Regions from separate parts of the Micromonospora sp. DT43 genome, predicted to be linked through region 2. Evidence: riboswitches for the same ligand, from Rfam matches in the RefSeq annotation. Region 2 holds a riboswitch; each other region holds the start of a gene.

Region 1 (4,243 bases), on a different contig from region 2:
CGTGGAAGCCACCTCTCCTGTTGTCCCCCCACCCTATGCCCGCCGGAGGGGTCGGGTCAGGTGCCGCCGGGCCGGCCCGGTCCCGCACCCGGAGGCCGGCTCGGTTCTACGTATGAAATCTAAATCACGCATACCTTGACGCCTCTTGCGGTGCGTGTGACCGTGGAGCCCGAGCCAGCGCCCACCGCCGGCCCGGCTGAAAACCCTGTTGAGCAGGTCAAACGCGTGGAGACGAGGTGCGGGAATGAGCCGTTCCGGTACGCCTGGCGAGCAGCCGGGCCCGCAGCGGGCCGGCGATCGAGCGGCGACGCCGACCGAGCCGGCCCGTGCCTACGCAGAGCTGGCCGCCGGCAATCGTCGCTTCGTCAGCGGAGCGCCGCGCCACCCCAACCAGGACGCCGGGCACCGGGCCGCCGTGGCCGACGGGCAGCACCCGTTCGCGGTGATCGTGGGCTGCTCCGACTCCCGGTTGGCCGCCGAGATCATCTTTGACCGGGGACTGGGCGACCTCTTCGTGGTCCGTACGGCCGGGCACACGGCCGGCCCGGAGGTGCTGGGCAGCGTGGAGTACGCGGTGACAGTGCTCGGCACCCCGCTGGTGGTGGTGCTGGGCCACGACTCGTGCGGCGCCGTGCAGGCTGCTCGCGAGGCGTCCGCCACAGGCATCGCGCCCCCGGGGCACCTTCCCGCGGTGGTCGACGCCGTACTGCCCAGCCTGCGGCGCGCCACAGCCGAGGGCGTGACCGATATCGACGGCATCGTCGACATCCATATCGCCCAAACCGTCGAAACGCTGCTCGGGCAGTCGCCCGTGCTGGCGGACGAGGTGGCGCAGGGACGGTTGGCGGTGGTGGGGATGTCGTACCGGCTCGCCGCCGGTGTGGTGCGCCCGGTGACTCCCGTACCGGCGGACGCCCCGGCAGCTGCCGCCGCCTGACAGGGCGAGGGCCGCCCCGCGGGATGCGGGACGGCCCTCGGACTCCTGAGCGGTTGGTCAGAGCAGCGACATGTGCACGTGGTCGGTGTGGTTCGACGGCCCGCTGTACGACTTCCAGCCGGTCGCCGGGAACCAGATCTGCCGGTTCCAGATCACGTAGTAGATGCCGAGGCGGTCGGCGTTGCGGATGAGGAACGCGGCGACGTTGTTGCCGTACATGCGGGTGTCGTTGTTGTGCCACGGGCTGAAGCCGCTCTTCTGCAACGACCAGTCACAGGCACGGCCCTTCGGGTGCTCGTACGGGCCACCGTTGCGGTGGCAGCCGACGAACCTGTTGAACCCGGCCCGCTTGACCTCCTTGTACGCGTGCAGGGTGCGCGGCGTGACGCAGCCGGAGGTGGTGGGGTCCTTCTCGCTGCACGACTGCGGCTTCCAGTCACCGTCGGCGGTGCGACCCGGGCCGATCCGGGCGACAGGCGAGGTGGCGTCCACCAGACCGCCGGTGAAACCCTGACCGCCGACGAGCGCGAGCGACTTCTCCGCGTCGCGCTTGTCCTTCGCCATCAGGGCGGTCTGCTTCTGCTGCTCGCGGACCTCCGCGTCGAGGGCCAGCTTGGCCTGCTCCGCGCGGGCCTTGACCGCGTTGACCTCGGCGAGCTTCTTCTCGTTGACCATGTTCATCTCGTCGAGCGCCGCGGCCCGTTGGACGAACGAGTCGGGGGCGTCGCTCTCCAGCAGCATCGCGATCGCGCCGATGCGCCCGGTCCGGTACGACTGGGCGGCGATCTGCGCGACCTGCGGTGCCAGCGCCGCCAGGTCGGCCTTGGCCCGCTCGACCTCCAGCGAACGTTCGAGCTGCCGCTTCTTGGACTGGTCCAGCTTGGACTTGGCCGCCACGTAGTCCCGGTTGGTCTGCTCGATCACGTCGTCGAGCAGCTGGGGCTCGTCCTCCTGCTCGTGCCCGGACGGTGTGGGGGTCGTCGGGGCGGCGTGGGCCGGGAGGGGCCCGGCGAACACGGTCAGCGCGGCGAGCACGGCCGCCACGGGTGTCAACCAGCGGCGTAGGGGTGCCGTCACAATGTTCCCTTCCGTCGACCGCCGACCGGGTTAGCTGACGGGTTCGGGGCGGAAGTGGCCCCTACCGCTGGCGCGGATTCACCCCACGTGCCTGGGTCCCCGGCTCGCCGGTTGGCGATTGGGCGGTGGCACCGCAGGCGCCGCTGCGCGCCTTCGTCGGTGACCGGCAGCGAGGTTACCCGAGATTCCACCGCCTGAGCTACGTCCCGATACCCACTAAAAGCGTCATTTCGCCATGGCGTTGAGTGACCAGTGACGCGGTTCTCAGGGCGGATGCCCGATCCGGTCACGCTGAGGAGTGTCACCATGCCGTATCCGTGCTCCTGTTCGGCTCTGGCCACCGGGCGGTGGCGGTGGATGGGGGTGAACGCCGCTCCGGATCGGGCCCGTCGGGCCGACCCGCTGACGGCGAGCTGAGGGCGGCCAGTGCCTCCGTCCGGTCCGCACGGGGGCGCGGCGTCAGGGCGTCGGCGTCCGCGCCCCGCACCGGCGTCGACCCGGCCGCGGTCACCGTCGCGGCCAGCCCGGTGGTGAGGGGTACGGCGGCGATCAGGCCGAGCGTGGCGACCGCGCTGCGGACGATCTCCTGGGCGAGGAACTCGCTGGTCAGGATCTGCCCGAGGGGGCGGCTGTCGGCGGTGAGCAGGAGCAACAGCGGTAGTGAGGCGCCCGCGTACGCCAGGACGATGGTGTTGACAGTCGAGGCGATGTGCGCCCGGCCGACCCGCGTGGCAGCCCGGTAGAGCTGCAACCGGCTCAGCCCGGGGTTGGCGTTCGCCAGCTCGGTGACGGTGGCGGCCTGGGTGACCGTCACGTCGTCGAGCACTCCGAGTGAGCCGATGATGATCCCGGCGAGCAGCAGGCCGCGCAGGTCCACATCGGCCTGGAACATCGACAGCGTGGTGGCGTCCTCGCTGCCGAAGCCGGTGAGGTGGGTGGCAGCCGTGGCGATTGTCGCGAGCACGCCGGTGAGCACCAGGCTGCCCAGGGTGCCGAGCACCGCGACCGACGTCTGGGCTGTCACTCCGTGTGTCAGGTAGAGCACCACGAACATGATCAGGGCTGCACCGACCACCGCCACCAGCAGCGGTGACCGGCCGGCACCGATGCCCGGCAGCACGAAGGTGAGCAGGATGGCGAAGCTGGCGGCCAACCCCGCCAGCGCGGCCAGGCCCCGCCACCTGCCGAACGCGACGATCGCGGCGGCGAAGACCACCGCGAGCCACACCAGCGGCGTACCGCGCTGGTGTTCGGCGATGTTCCAGCTGCTGGCGGCGGGATCGGTCGGATCGGTCAGCTCGACCAGGACGACCTCGTCGCCGACCTCGACCCGTGGCGCCCCGGGCCCGGCGGGGACGGGCGTGTGCACCTCTTGGCCGGCGCTCGGCCCGTCCTCGATCCGTACGTCCACGGTCCCGCACGGCCCGGTGGCCGGCGCGCCCTCCGGGTTGGCCGACGGCGGGCAGGCTTCGGTCACCACCCGGGTCACCGTGCCGTGGTGGCGCGGCACGTCCGCGCCACCGCCGGTCCGCGGTGCCCCGTCCCGTGGCCAGAGCAGCACGGTGGCGACGACTGTGGCAACGAAGAGCGGCACCACCGTCGCGACGAGGATCCGTCGTACCCGGGGCGGGGCGGGGTGAGCGGAACGGCTGTGATCGGAACCCAATGCGAGACTCCCAACGATCCGATGCGGGGTACGTGCCGAGGGGCCTGGCGGTTCACCTCCGCCGGACGAACACGGTGACGAGCGCATCGGATGGCTGGCTGACGACCTGGCGATCACGGAGAGTGGCCGCGCGGCCCGGCTGGTGCGTGCCGGCGCCGCTGTCCGGCGGTGCCGGCGCCCGGCTGCGTGGCGGGGTCCGGTGGGCCATCGTCGGCAATGGTAGTCACGGCGGGAGCCGGACCGGTCTGTTGGTTCAGCCGCGCTTCATGAGTCGGCCGACGGCCGCCATCATCTCGGTGGCCATCTCGTCGGCCCGGCCCTCGGCCGCTCCCTCGTGCATGCAGTGCCGGGCGTGCCCGTCGAGCAGGCCCAGGGCCACCTTGTCGAGCGCGGCCTGGATCGCGGAGATCTGGGTGAGCACGTCGATGCAGTAGCGGTCGTCGTCGACCATCTTCTCGATGCCCCGGACCTGGCCCTCCACGCGGCGGAGCCGCGCGAGCAGCTGGTCCTTGCTGGCGGTGTACCCGCGGATCGGGGTGGGAGCGGTCATGGCGACGAGGATA
Region 2 (4,243 bases):
CGAGGTCTCCTTCGCCTTCTACCTGGTGCATGTGCTGGTGATGACGAGTGTGCTGCGCTTCAGCGGCGACTGGGGGACAGGCTTCCAGGGCTGGCGTGGCCCGGTCGTGGTGCTCGGTTTCCTGCTCGCCAACCTGGTCCTCGCCGGGTTGCTGCACCGCTTCGTCGAGACGCCGATGATGCGCCGACTCGCGCCGCGTCGTACGGCCCGCCCGGCCTTGCCCAGACAGCGCACGGCCGGACCCCGGGCCGCCGGGGGTGATGCCCACGACCCCGATGCTGTCGGGACTCAAGCCGGGCCCGGCGGGACCGACCAGCCCGACAGCCGATCACCGTACGTCGACTCGCGCTGACACCGTCCACCCTGGTCAGCAGGGTCGGCGCGGCGTGCGCCGACACGCCCGTGGCCGATGCGTCATCCTCGGCGCGGCAGTAGCGTTGGCTACGTGCTTCCGGTTGCGCTCACCTGTCCGCTGTGGTGGGTGGCGCGCTGGGCTACGCGGGTGCTGACCAGCCTCGCCGCGGTCGCGGCCCTGGCGCTGGGCGCGAGCCCGGCCTCGGCCGCCGTGCCACCCCTGAGCGCCGTGCCACCCCTGGCCGCTGTGCCACCCCTGAGCGCCGTGCCACCCCTGAGCGCCGTGCCAGAGGCTGCCGTGCACCCGGCGTCGGCGGTCCGTGTGGGTGCGGCCGAGGAGTTCCTTCCGGCTGGGTCGGTCGACGCGCAACCGGCACCGGCCGGTGGCCAGGGCACCATCGCGACGGGCGTGCTGCCGGTGTCCGCGGCCGGGTCCGATCGGCCGCCTCTCGTCGACGCTTCGCGCGGCTGGGCTCCCCGGGGTCCGCCCCGGCGCTGAGTCACCGGGCCACGCGTCCCGTCGTCACGCCCTGTCGATCCACCAGCTCCGACCCCGCCGATCCGTGGCCCGCTGTGGCCGGGTCGCCGCCGGGCGCCCCATCGCTTTGCTCTCTCCCCGAGGAGCCGACCATGGAGACTGCCGTCTTCTACCAGTTCGTGACCGATGTGCCGCAGGCCGCTGCCATCTGGTCGACCCTGTTCCTGCTGGCACTGGGCGTACTCGCTGTGCTGGTCGCCCGCCCCGAGCCGGACCGCCCCGTGGAGGCCCCGGCCCCTGCCGCGCCGACCGCCCGCGAGGTGGCCGCGGCCGAAGCCGACGACCTGCGCCGGTACGCCGAGGAGGTGACAGTCGCCGCGACCGGCGCCGCCAGAACGGCACGGCGGCGACGCGATGCCTGGCTCACCGCTCAGGACCAGGTGGAGCGGGCCTGGGTGGGGTACGACGAGGCGGACACCGCCGCCCGCCGCTTCGCCGGGTCTGGTGCGCTGCCCACCCCGCACACCCCCCGGACCCCCGCCGAGTACGCCTCCCGGGAGCGCTACCTGCACCGTGCGGCGATGGCGGCGTACTGGCGGTGCGATCTGACCATGGCGCAGCTCGGTGACGTGTTCGCGCACCGGCGCGGCTGGGATTCCCGGCGGCACCCGGTCGAGCAGGAGGTGCTGCTCAGCCGGGCGATCCGGGACGCAAGACTGGCCCGCTACCAGGCCGCCGCCAGCGATGAGCGGGCCGCCTGGCGGGACGCGGAACTGGCCGCCGAGTCGGCGCGCACCCTTGCCGAGGAGGCGTACGCGGCAACGGCGCGGCTGCGGCCCAGCCCGGCACCCGCCCGACGCGCGGCGAGCGGGGCGTCGCGCCCCGCCCTCGTGGCACGGTGGCGCCCAGCTCGGGCGGGATGAGCCCAATCCGTTACGTGAGCCCGGTCACGCCGTTCGGAAATCGGGCGTCCGACGCGTTCGGCTCGATCTTTCCCGTGATTGTGGCGGTTTATCGGCGGCCTGTCCGGTTGTCGCCCGTAGGCGTCGCCGTAACCGGTTGTCCCATCGAGTCACATCATCGGCAATACGCGCAGAAATTGTCGCACCGAATTGGGTTTACGCAGGCGAAGCCGGCTTGGCAGGCCGCGAACAGGCCAGTAGTGTCGTCCCGTCCGGTGCGGTTACCGATCGCAACAGGCGACGCCGCGCCGACCCGCTCAATCGTGCTTAACGAACCGGGGACCCATCAGTAAGTCCGGGGTGAATCCGCGAGCCACGGCCCGCGGTAGGGCGATCTTCCCGCCCGAATCCGTCAGCTAACCCGGTAGGCGGTGTCGGAAGGAGTTCCAAACCCGTGCAGCACCTTTCCGCCCCTCGGTTGTTCCCACGCCTCCACGGCGCAGCGGTGCCCCCGCTCATCCGTCCAGTGACGGTGAGCTGACCCCCCGGGTCATCGCCTTTCCCGCCCGGCCCCGCCGGGCGTTCCCCTGAGCGGTTCACCATCCGCGAACCACCGTTCGCGCGCTGGCGCCTGCCCGGATACCGGTCCGGCCCCCGGTGTGCCGCTCTCCCCCCGATCCGTGGAGGACCCCGTGAAGCACACCATGCAGCGTCAGCTCCGTCGCCTGGCGACCGAGCGCCCGTACCAGATCGTCGCCGCCTCCGCGGCGGCCCTCGTGATCGCCACGACCACCGGCGCCCTGCTCACCGGCGCCGACGACGCGCCGGCCAGCCACCGCACCGCGACCACTGTCGCCGAGATGCGCAGTGACACCGCCCTTTCCCTCGGCGCCGCGCGCGACGCGTCCCCCAGCGCCGCGCCGACGACCGCCGCCCCAGCCACCAGCGCCGCGTCGCCCGCCGCCAAGGCCAGCGCCAACCCGGATCTGACCCGTAAGCCGCAGCCGCCGAAGCCGCCCGCGACCAAGGTGCTCGACTACGACTACGAGGCGCAGAACACGTACTACAACTGCGGCCCCGCGGCCACCCGCAACGCGCTCAGCGCCACCGGCATCGACCGCACCCAGGAGGAACTCGGTGCCGAGCTGGGCACCACCGAGATGGGCACCAACTCGGCCGAGGACACCACCCGAGCGCTCAACGCCGAGGTGAAGGGCTCCCCGTACCAGACCCGGATGTTCGCCGGCGCTCCCAGCCCGGCCCAGATGGACCGGCTCCAGGCCGATGTGGTCAAGGCCATCACCGACGGCCGGGGCGTGGTGGCCAACGTCGTCGGCGACGCCACCGACACCGACGGCGGCTGGCACTCCTACGGCGGCGGGCACTACATCGCCGTCGTGGGCTACAAGGACAACGGCCGGACCGTGCGGATCGCCGACTCGGCGAACCCGGCCGACCCGTCCTACTGGATCACCACGATCGACCTTGCCAACTGGATTGCCACCCGGGGCTACTCCGCCTGACCCCGGCACGCAGACCGCCGCGGGCGTCGTCCCCCACAAGGGGACGGCGCCCGCGGCCTCATTGCGGTACGCGTCGCCATCGACGAGTGTCGTACCCGGCCGTGAACCGTGGCAGACTGCGGCCGTGGTGGATGAATCGGGTGGCCGCACCGGTCGCCGACCGGTCCTGCTGCTGCTGCACGGGATGGGGGCGACCGGAGACGTCTGGCTGCCGTGGGCGCCGTTGCTGGAGCAGCACTGGCCGGGGCGGTGGCTCGCACCGGACCTCGCCGGCCACGGCTGGTCGGCCCCGCTGCCGTCGTACTCCTTTGCTGGTTTCGCCGGCCGGATCGCCCACGGCCTCGCCGCCGACGACCGGCTCGTCGTGCTCGGGCACTCGCTGGGCGGGGTGGTCGGCCTGGCGCTGGCCGCCCGCGCCGCCGGGACACCTGTGGACGCGGTGGTCGGGCTCGGCATCAAGGCGCTCTGGTCACCCGCTGAGCTGGCCCGCGCCGCTGAGCTCGCCGCGCGCCCGGTGAGCTGGTTCGCCAGCCGCACCGAGGCGGCCCGCCGCTACCTGCGCGTCGCCGGGTTGGGCGGCCTGATCCCGCCGGATCATCCGGTGGTGGACGCCGGGTTGCGTCAGGTCGACGGCCGGTGGCGCCTCGCCATGGACCCGACAGCCTTCGGCGTCGGCGCGCCCGACCTGGCCCCGAAGCTGGCGGCGACCGACGTGCCGGTGGTGCTGGCCCGCGGGGAACACGACCCGATGGTCACCGACGAGCAGCTCAAGGCGTACGGCGTACCGGTCGCCACGCTGCCCGGTCTCGGCCACAACGCACACGTGGAGAACCCGGCGGCAGTGCTGGCGCTGCTCGACCCGTACCGAGGCGGGTGAGCTGGATGAAGCGGATGCGGTGGCTGGTCACCTGGCTCCGAGCATCCGGCGGACACGGCCGGAGACGGCCTGCTTGACCCGCTCGCGCAGCGACCGCGCGTGGAGGGTA
Region 3 (4,243 bases), on a different contig from region 2:
CCTGTTGGACCCGACCGCCGCCCCGGAGGGGATGACCGTGGTCGGTGACGGCGCTTTGCTGGCCACCCTGTCGCGGGCCACCGGTCGGGGCATGCGCGACATCGTGGCGACGATCCAGCGGGAGCAGGACGAGGCGATCCGGTCGCCCGGTTCCGGGGTGACGATCGTCGCGGGCGGGCCGGGCACCGGCAAGACGGCGGTCGCCCTGCACCGGGCGGCCTTCCTGCTCTACTCCGACCGCAGCCGGTACGCCGGAGGCGGCATCCTGGTCGTCGGGCCGTCCACCGTCTTCGTCGAGTACATCGCCTCGGTGCTGCCCTCGCTCGGTGAGGACACGGCGACCCTGCACTCGCTGGGCACCCTCTTTCCGGGCATGACCGCCACCCGCACCGACCCGCCCGAGGTGGCGGCGGTGAAGGGCTCGCTGCGGATGCGCCGGGTGCTGGAGCGCGCCGTCCGCGACGCGGTGCCGGGCGGCCCGGGTGAGCTGCGACTGCTCTACCGGGGGACGCTGCTGCGGCTGGATCGGGCCGAGCTGGACCGGATCCGGGACCGCGCGCTGCACCGCGGCGCCCGGCGCAACGAGGTCCGCCGGGCCGGCTTCGACGGGGTGTTCGGCGCGCTCTGGGCACAGGCCCGCGCGGTGGGCATCACCCGGCTGCCGGAGCAGCGGGCCTTCGAGGGCGAGATCGCCGAGCGGGCGGAGTTCCGGGAGTTCCTCAAGGCGTGGTGGCCGCGCCTGCACCCCCGGCACGTGCTCGGCTGGCTGGCGCGACCGGAGCGGCTGCGTCGGTACGCCGGCGGGATCCTCTCCGGCGCGGAGATCCGGTTGCTCACCGCGGCGTACCAGAGCCTCGACACCGCGGGTCTGACCATCGCGGACGTGGCGCTCCTCGACGAACTCGACGCGCTGCTCGGTAAGCCGCTGCAGCCGGCGCGGGCCCGCCGCGACCCGTTCCAGCTCGCGGGCGGTGTCCGGGAGCTGAGCACCGCAAACGACCGGCAGCGGGCCGCCCGGGCGGCGGCCCGGGAGCGTCCGGAGGACTACCGGGAGTACGCGCACGTGGTGGTGGACGAGGCGCAGGACGTCTCGCCGATGCAGTGGCGGATGGTGGGACGGCGTGGCCGTCTGGCCTCCTGGACGGTGGTGGGTGACCCGGCGCAGACGGCGTGGACCGGTGATCCGGAGGAGCTGACCCGCGCCCGGGACCAGGCGCTGGGCCGGCGCAAGCGGCACGATTTCACGCTCACCACCAATTACCGCAACTCGGCGGAGATCTTCGCTGTGGCGGCGGCGGAGATTCGCCGGCTCTATCCGGACCTGTCGCTGCCGACTGCCGTCCGCTCCACCGGGATCGATCCGGTCGAGCTGGTCGTGCCGCCGGCCGGACTGGAGACCGCGGTCGTGGAGGCGGCGACCGGTCTGCTGGCCGAGGTGGACGGCACGGTCGGGGTGATCACGCCGGTCACCCGCCGCGACGAGGTCTCCGGTTGGCTCGGCACGCTCGGCGCGGCGAGGCTGCAGGTCGTGACCAGCCTGGAGGCCAAGGGCATGGAGTACGACGGGGTGGTGCTGGTCTCCCCGAGCGAGATCCGGGCCGATCCGGGCTCCGGCGTCCGCACGCTCTACGTGGCGCTCTCCCGGGCCACCCAGCGGCTCACCACCATCGACCCGACCGGCTGACCTGCCCGTTGGCGGTGTCGGCGGTCGGACCCGCCCGTACAGTTGCATACATAGCGATGTGAGCATACATTTGACCGGGTCCCGGGTGGCGACGGAGGGTGGATCTCGTGGGAGCAGGTCATGACCACCACCACGGGTCGGTCGCCAACGCCGCCCACCAGCACCGGGGCCGCCTCTGGGCCGCGTTCGGGCTGCTCGCCGCCCTGATGGTGGTCGAGGGTGTGGCCGCCTTCCACACCGGCTCGCTCGCCCTGCTCTCCGACGCCGGGCACATGTTCACCGACGTGCTCGGCATCGGGATGGCGCTCGCCGCGATCACCGCCACCCGACGGGCCACCGGCGACCCACAGCGCACCTTCGGGCTCTACCGCCTCGAGGTGCTCGCCGCCCTGGCCAACGCCGTCCTGCTCTCCGGCGTGGCGGTCTACGTGGTGATCGAGGCGATCGGCAGGTTCGGCGACCCCCACGAGGTGCTGACCGGCCCGATGCTCGCGGTGGCCGTCCTCGGCCTGCTCGCGAACCTGGTCGCGTTCGCGCTGCTGCGCGCCGGCGCCCGGGAGAGCATCAACCTTCAGGGCGCCTACCTGGAGGTGCTCGGCGACCTGCTCGGCTCGCTCGGCGTGATCGGCGCGGCAGTGCTCATCACGCTCACCGAGTGGTGGTGGGCCGACCCGCTTGTCGCTGTCGCCATCGGCGTGTTCATCCTGCCGCGCACCTGGCGGCTGGGACGCGCCGCCGTCCGGATCCTGGTGCAGGCCGCCCCGGAACACCTCCAGGTCACTGCCGTGCACGATCGCCTGGCCGCGGTGCCCGGCGTGGTCGAGGTGCACGACCTGCACGTCTGGACGCTCACCTCGGGCATGGACGTGGCCTCCGCACACCTGATCATGGCACCCGGCGCGGAGGTCGGCGCGGTGCTCACGGCGGCGCGTACCGCCCTGCGGGAGGACTTCCGCATCGAGCACGCCACGCTGCAGATCGAGCCCGGGGCAGCCTCCGGCGCATGTGGATCGATCGAGTGGTGAGCACTTTTCTGCTGAAAAGACCTTTACGTCGCCGTTTTCGGTGCTGGCACCGACACCTTCCGTCACATCGACTGCACACGTCCCACCTGTCCCGGTAGGCTCGGTCCCGGCCACCACCCGGCGGCGCCCTCCCGGCGCCGGTGGCGGCCGCCGCCTAATCGCCCGCCAGGGCGAACCGGGGAACCATGTTCCTGGGGTGCATCCGCGTCAGCGGTAGGGATCTTCCGTCCCGAACCCGTCAGCTAACTCGGTCGGCGGCTGACGGAAGGACATGCGTAGTGGCACCAGCACGACCCCCCGCCGCCCGACTAGCGGCGCTGATCGTCATGATGGTCACCCTCGGCGTCGCGGTACCGGTCGGCGCGGCCACCGCCGCTCCCCCGGGCGGCCTGCGGGCCGCCGCAGCGCCCGACGGCGACGAGGAGGGCGGCACCCCCGCACTGCGGGCCCAACTCGAAGCCGCCAGCAAGGGCTACCTGGACGCGAAGCGCGCCCTGGACACCTCCGTCCAGCGGCAACAGCAACTCGCGGCGAAGCTGAAGACCACCGAAGCCGAGATGACCGTACGCAGCGGCAAGGTCGGCGAGATCGCCGGCGTGGCGTACCGCACCGGCCGCCTCAGCACCGTCTCGGCGTTGCTCAACACCAACACCCCCGAGGGTTTCCTGGACCGGGCGGCCTCGCTTGACGTGGTGGCCGCCAACGAGGACCGGGTGCTGCGCGAGCTGCACACCACCCGGGACGAGGCCAACCGCACCCGCCTCGCCCTGAACGGCGAGATCCGCGAGCAGCGCAAGCAGGTCGAGGTGATGGCCAAGCGCAAGGAGCAGGCCGAGCGGGCCCTCACGGTCGCCACCAGCAAGCCGCGCACGACCGCCGCCGACACCAGCTCCAACCGGGGCACCTCCACCGCCAACGCCCAGCCCGCGCCGCGCAACTCCGACGGCTCCTGGCCGTCCGAGTCGTGCAGCATCAACGACCCCACCCCGGCCAGCGGCTGCATCACCCCGCGCACGCTGCACGCCCTCAACCAGGCCAAGGCCGCCGGATTCACCCACTACGTCTCCTGTCACCGCTCCGGCGGCTCCGGCGAACACCCCAAGGGTCGGGCCTGCGACTTCGCCGCAGCGAAGGGCGGGTTTGGCGGTGACGCCACAGGCGCCGACAAGACGTACGGCAGCAACCTCGCCGCGTACTTCATCCGCAACTCCGACCGGCTCGCCGTGCTCTACGTGATCTGGTACAGGCAGATCTGGCTGCCCAGCAGTGGGTGGAAGTCGTACAGCGGAGGCAACGGCGACCCGTCCAGCGACCACACCAACCACGTACACCTGTCGGTGTACTGAGAGCAGCATCGTTTGCCTGATGATGCTCTCGCATCGTTACTCACGGTAGTGGCAGTGGAGTCCCGGCAGTGCGGCCGGCGGCTGCGGCGACGGTTGCCAGGTCGTCGCTCGAGAAGCCGGCACGGCTCAGCACCGCAAGCGATTTGTTCGTCGCCAGCGTGCACAACGCCAGCTCTGCCGCCTCCCGC
Region 4 (4,243 bases), on a different contig from region 2:
TCGAGCAGCGCGACGACCCGCGCCTGCGGGGGCGGCCGGTGATCGTCGGCGGAGGCGTGGTGCTCGCCGCCAGTTACGAGGCGAAGGCGCGGGGTGTGCGCAGCGCGATGGGCGGCCAGCAGGCACGCCGACTGTGCCCGGAAGCGATAGTGGTGCCGCCCCGGATGGCGGCGTACACGCAGGCCAGCCGGGCGGTGTTCGAGATCTTCCGGCAGACCACCCCGCTGGTCGAGGGGCTCTCCATCGACGAGGCGTTCCTCGACGTGGGCGGCCTGCGGCGGCTGGTCGGCGCGCCGGCCGACATCGCCGAGAGGCTGCGTCGGGAGGTCCGCGACCGCGTCCACCTGCCGATCACGGTGGGCGTGGCCCGGACGAAGTTCCTGGCGAAGGTGGCCAGCGGGGTGGCGAAGCCGGACGGGCTGCTGGTCGTCGCCCCGGACGCGGAGGTGGCGTTCCTGCACCCACTGCCCGTGGAACGGCTCTGGGGCGTCGGCCCGGTCACCGCGGCGAAGCTGCGGGAACGTCGGATCCGTACCGTCGGAGAGGTGGCCCGGCTCGGCGAGGCCGCGCTGGTGTCCCTGCTCGGGGCGGGCGCCGGTCGGCACCTGCACGCCCTGGCCCACAACCTCGACCCCCGGTCGGTGCAGGTGGGCCGCCGCCGGGGCTCGATGGGCGCGCAGCACGCGTTGAGTCGCACCCCGCACGCGCCGGCGGAGCTGGACGCCGTCCTGGCCGGCCTGGTCGACCGGGTCAGCCGCCGGATGCGCTCGGCCGGGCGGTCCGGGCGCACTGTGGTGCTGCGGCTGCGCTTCGGCGACTACACCCGGGCCACCCGCTCGCACACCATCGGCAAGGCGACAGCGGACACCACGCCGCTGCTGGCCGCCGCGCGGGCACTGCTGCGGGCCGCGTTGCCGGAGATCGACCGGCGGGGCATCACCCTGATCGGCGTCTCGGTGGGCAACCTCGACGACAACCCGGTGCAGCCGGAACTGCCGTTCGAGGTCGACACCGGGGCCGATCTGGACGCCGCGGTGGACGCGGTGCGCGACCGGTTCGGCTCGGCGGCGCTCACCCGGGCGGTGCTTCTCGGCCGGGATCCGGGCGTCGAGATGCCGCTATTGCCGGACTGAGCGGCGTATGGGGCCCTGCCAGCTGCGACCGGAGACACATCACAGCAGGTCGGCGGTTTAGCCGCCGGCTCACGGGTGACCCTTGTAGGGAACAGCCTGACGAGGGGGGCCATCATGTCCGACGACACGAGCAACCGACCGAGCCGGCGCGCCGAACGCCCGCACGACGTGACCGACCCCCTGCTCTGGCAGCTGGCGGTCGACGTGCTGAGTGCCCACGAGCCCGACGACGAGGGTCACTGCCGCAACCTCCAGTGCGCCGGCCAGTCCTGGCCGTGCTCGGCTCGCGCGGGTGCCGAGCAGTCGCTGCGGCTGGCCCGCAGGACGCCCGACTCAGTCGAGATGACCATCGGCGGTGGCGGCGACGGTGTCGGCACGGGCTGGCCCGGCGAGGCGGCGGCACCCGCCCCCCGCTGGGACCGCGACGCCACCGCGGTGATGTCGCGCCGGGAGTCGAGGGCGTCCGCCGCGGCGTGACCCGCGCCCCGACCGGGGCCGTCGAACGACCGAACGCTCGGCCGGTGACCCGGCCGAGCGTTCGAGTGTCGTACGTCAGAGGGCGAGCCGCTGGCCCGGGAAGATCAGGCCCGGGTCGGTGCCGATCAGCTGCCGGTTGCGCTCGTACAGGGCCTGCCAGCCACCCGCCTGGCGGTGACTGTCGGCGATCTCCGACAGGGTGTCCCCCTGCTTGACGACGTACGTGTCGCCGCTGGCCGCGGGAGCGGTGCGCTCGTGGTTGCGGGTCGCCGGCTGGTCGCCGCGCGACGACCGCTCCTTCGGGGCGGTGGACCGGTCCTTCGACGCGGTGGACGACTTCGCTGTCGACTTCGTCGAGGACTTCGTGGCGGCGCCGCCCGACGAGCCGCCCTTGCGGCCGCAGGTCGGCCACGCGCCGATGCCCTGCCCGTCGAGCACCTTCTCGGCGATGGCGATCTGCTCGCCGCGGCTGGCCAGGTCGGCGCGGGCGGCGTACTTCTTGCCGCCGTAACCGGCCCAGGTGCCCTGGGAGAACTGCAGGCCACCGTAGTAGCCGTTACCCGTGTTGATCTTCCAGTTGCCGCCGGATTCGCACTTGGCGACCGCGTCCCAGTTCACACCGGCCTGGGCCGGAGCCGCGGGACCGAAGAGGGCGACAGCGCCGGTGACCGCGCCGACGGCGAGGGTGCCGACGGCGACGCGGCGGGTGGTGACCCGTCGATGACGGGGGGTGTAGACAGACGTCATGTGTGCTTCCTCCACGCCGGCGAGGTGAGCTGTCGGGTTCGGGCCGAGGCGCCCGGCCGCGCGGTGGCGGCTTCACCCCGAGGTGACATGCACCGAGGAACGTTGGGTCCCCCGCTCCTGCCCGGGTTCTGTTTCCGACGACCGGGGGCAGGATTTGGCGTTGCCGGTCGTGGCGTCCACGGTGGCGGACCCGACCGACGGTAGGCACCGTCGGTGACGGTCGCCCAACCCTTGTGAAGTTGTTCACCGGGGCACGCGGGACGGCCCGCTCAGCGGTTGCGGACGGTCCTCGACTGTGCAGCGACCACGATGGACCGTTTCCGATCAGGCCGGGATACCGCCGACCGGGCGCTGCGGGGCGCGATTGACATTCCGGCAGGATTCCATAGATCGGCGATCGCGATGCTCCAGTGCATGCCGGGTCAACCCGGCAGCCCATCCCAGGAGGAGAGCATGCCGATCCACCAGAGCCGCATCGGCCGCCGCAGCGCCGCCGCCACCCTCGCGACAGTCCTCGTCAGCGCCGGACTCGTCGGGCTCGCGCCGACCGCCGCGCAGGCGGCCACCACCTGCACCAGCCTCACCTACTACAACGTCGGCGGCTACCCGGGTGGCGCCGAGATGCACGTGCCCACCGTCGGCTGGCAGGACCGCAACAAGACCTGCTACCTGAAGTACGGCAACTCCAACAGCGCGGTCAAGGTGTTGCAGGAGGCACTGAACAACTGCTACTCCCAGTCCCTGCGTCTCGACGGCCAGTACGGCACCAACACGCGCAACGCCGTCCGGGCCGCGCAACAGAAGATCAACGATACCTGGGAGTGGGCGAACATCGCCGAGGACGGCGAGTACGGCCCGCAGACCCGGGCGTGGATGGGCTTCGCGATCTTCAGGGTCGACGGCGGTCCGGTCATCCCGAACCAGTGCTACTACCCGGGCTGACCCGCGCGACGGTGCCGGCCGGAATCCCCCGTTGGATTCCGGCCGGCGCCGTCGTGGCGTCTCCGACTCCCCTCCCCGCCGGAGACAGCCTCACTCAGCAGACCCGGACCGCCTCGATGCGCTGGTTCCAGTTCCCCCCGATGGCGGCCGAGTCGTACGCCAGGTTCGCCCGGTAGCCGTAGGCGTGCTGGTAGCCGAGCAGGCCCGTGGCGTTGACGTTGTCCCAGAAGGTGGAGACGGTGCCGGACGGCCGGTTGTTGATGATCGACTGGGTCTTGTTGCGGAAGTACGAGGGCAGCGGAACGTCGTTGCATCCGTTGTAGGGCCCGTCGAGCAGGAAGATGTCGCCGCTGAAGTTGGTGCCGGCGTACAGGCAGAGCAGACCCGACGGGCAGGCGTAGTTGGCCTGAGCCGGGCTCGGGGCGACCCCGATCGCGGCGCCCACAGCGACCACGCCGAGCAGGGCGGACGTGAACCTTCGCAGAGCATTTCGCACGATGGTGACCTCCGGTGTCGTCACGACCGGAACAGGTCGTGAGTCGAGTTGCCGACATCGCATTGATCGATGCCGCTGTGCCAACGATGATCGGCGCGGAAGGTCGACGAATTCCTGCCGGAACCTCAATCCAGCTGTCCCGGTGCCGGATGGGCGACCGGCGGCACAGCGAGCGGCGGTTCATGGAGATTCGGGTCCTCGGGCCGGTCGAGGTCTGGGCGGATGGCCATCCGGTCGATGCCGGAGCGGCCCGCCAGCGCGCCGTTCTGGCGGCGCTGGCGGTCGACGTGGGCCGACCGGTCCACCTGGAGACTCTGGTGGACCGGGTCTGGGGCGAGGCGTCGCCGCCCAGGGTTCGCCACAACCTGCATGTCTACCTCGCCCGGCTCCGCCGTGTGCTGGCCGACGCGGGCGCACCGGACGCGTTGGCGCGACGGTCCGGCGGATA

The links. Region 2 has a riboswitch for cyclic di-AMP ahead of ACLQ26_RS05995 (C39 family peptidase). Riboswitches for the same ligand answer to the same signal wherever they lie in the genome.
Region 1: it holds a riboswitch for cyclic di-AMP, as region 2 does, so the genes downstream of both, ACLQ26_RS15870 (coiled-coil domain-containing protein) here and ACLQ26_RS05995 (C39 family peptidase) in region 2, are expected to answer to the same signal.
Region 3: it holds a riboswitch for cyclic di-AMP, as region 2 does, so the genes downstream of both, ACLQ26_RS01335 (coiled-coil domain-containing protein) here and ACLQ26_RS05995 (C39 family peptidase) in region 2, are expected to answer to the same signal.
Region 4: it holds a riboswitch for cyclic di-AMP, as region 2 does, so the genes downstream of both, ACLQ26_RS27135 (transglycosylase family protein) here and ACLQ26_RS05995 (C39 family peptidase) in region 2, are expected to answer to the same signal.

Annotation. Positions count from the first base shown of each region.
Region 1 covers NZ_JBNCKR010000005.1:394,862-399,104, forward strand. The annotation lists gene ACLQ26_RS15865 (carbonic anhydrase) at 245-937, shown strand; gene ACLQ26_RS15870 (coiled-coil domain-containing protein) at 995-2,014, opposite strand; cyclic di-AMP (ydaO/yuaA leader) riboswitch at 2,019-2,149, opposite strand; gene ACLQ26_RS15875 (YibE/F family protein) at 2,316-3,680, opposite strand; gene ACLQ26_RS15880 (metal-sensitive transcriptional regulator) at 3,934-4,230, opposite strand.
Region 2 covers NZ_JBNCKR010000002.1:420,043-424,285, reverse strand. The annotation lists gene ACLQ26_RS06010 (acyltransferase family protein) at 1-352, shown strand, start outside; gene ACLQ26_RS06005 (hypothetical protein) at 446-853, shown strand; gene ACLQ26_RS06000 (hypothetical protein) at 985-1,755, shown strand; cyclic di-AMP (ydaO/yuaA leader) riboswitch at 2,039-2,180, shown strand; gene ACLQ26_RS05995 (C39 family peptidase) at 2,415-3,257, shown strand; gene ACLQ26_RS05990 (alpha/beta fold hydrolase) at 3,382-4,134, shown strand; gene ACLQ26_RS05985 (polysaccharide pyruvyl transferase family protein) at 4,162-4,243, opposite strand, start outside.
Region 3 covers NZ_JBNCKR010000001.1:283,792-288,034, reverse strand. The annotation lists gene ACLQ26_RS01345 (HelD family protein) at 1-1,684, shown strand, start outside; gene ACLQ26_RS01340 (cation diffusion facilitator family transporter) at 1,792-2,709, shown strand; cyclic di-AMP (ydaO/yuaA leader) riboswitch at 2,851-2,982, shown strand; gene ACLQ26_RS01335 (coiled-coil domain-containing protein) at 2,988-4,055, shown strand; gene ACLQ26_RS01330 (TetR/AcrR family transcriptional regulator) at 4,096-4,243, opposite strand, start outside.
Region 4 covers NZ_JBNCKR010000014.1:117,738-121,980, reverse strand. The annotation lists gene dinB (DNA polymerase IV) at 1-1,133, shown strand, start outside; gene ACLQ26_RS27140 (hypothetical protein) at 1,248-1,610, shown strand; gene ACLQ26_RS27135 (transglycosylase family protein) at 1,686-2,357, opposite strand; cyclic di-AMP (ydaO/yuaA leader) riboswitch at 2,358-2,526, opposite strand; gene ACLQ26_RS27130 (peptidoglycan-binding domain-containing protein) at 2,811-3,299, shown strand; gene ACLQ26_RS27125 (peptidase inhibitor family I36 protein) at 3,394-3,795, opposite strand; gene ACLQ26_RS27120 (AfsR/SARP family transcriptional regulator) at 3,978-4,243, shown strand, end outside.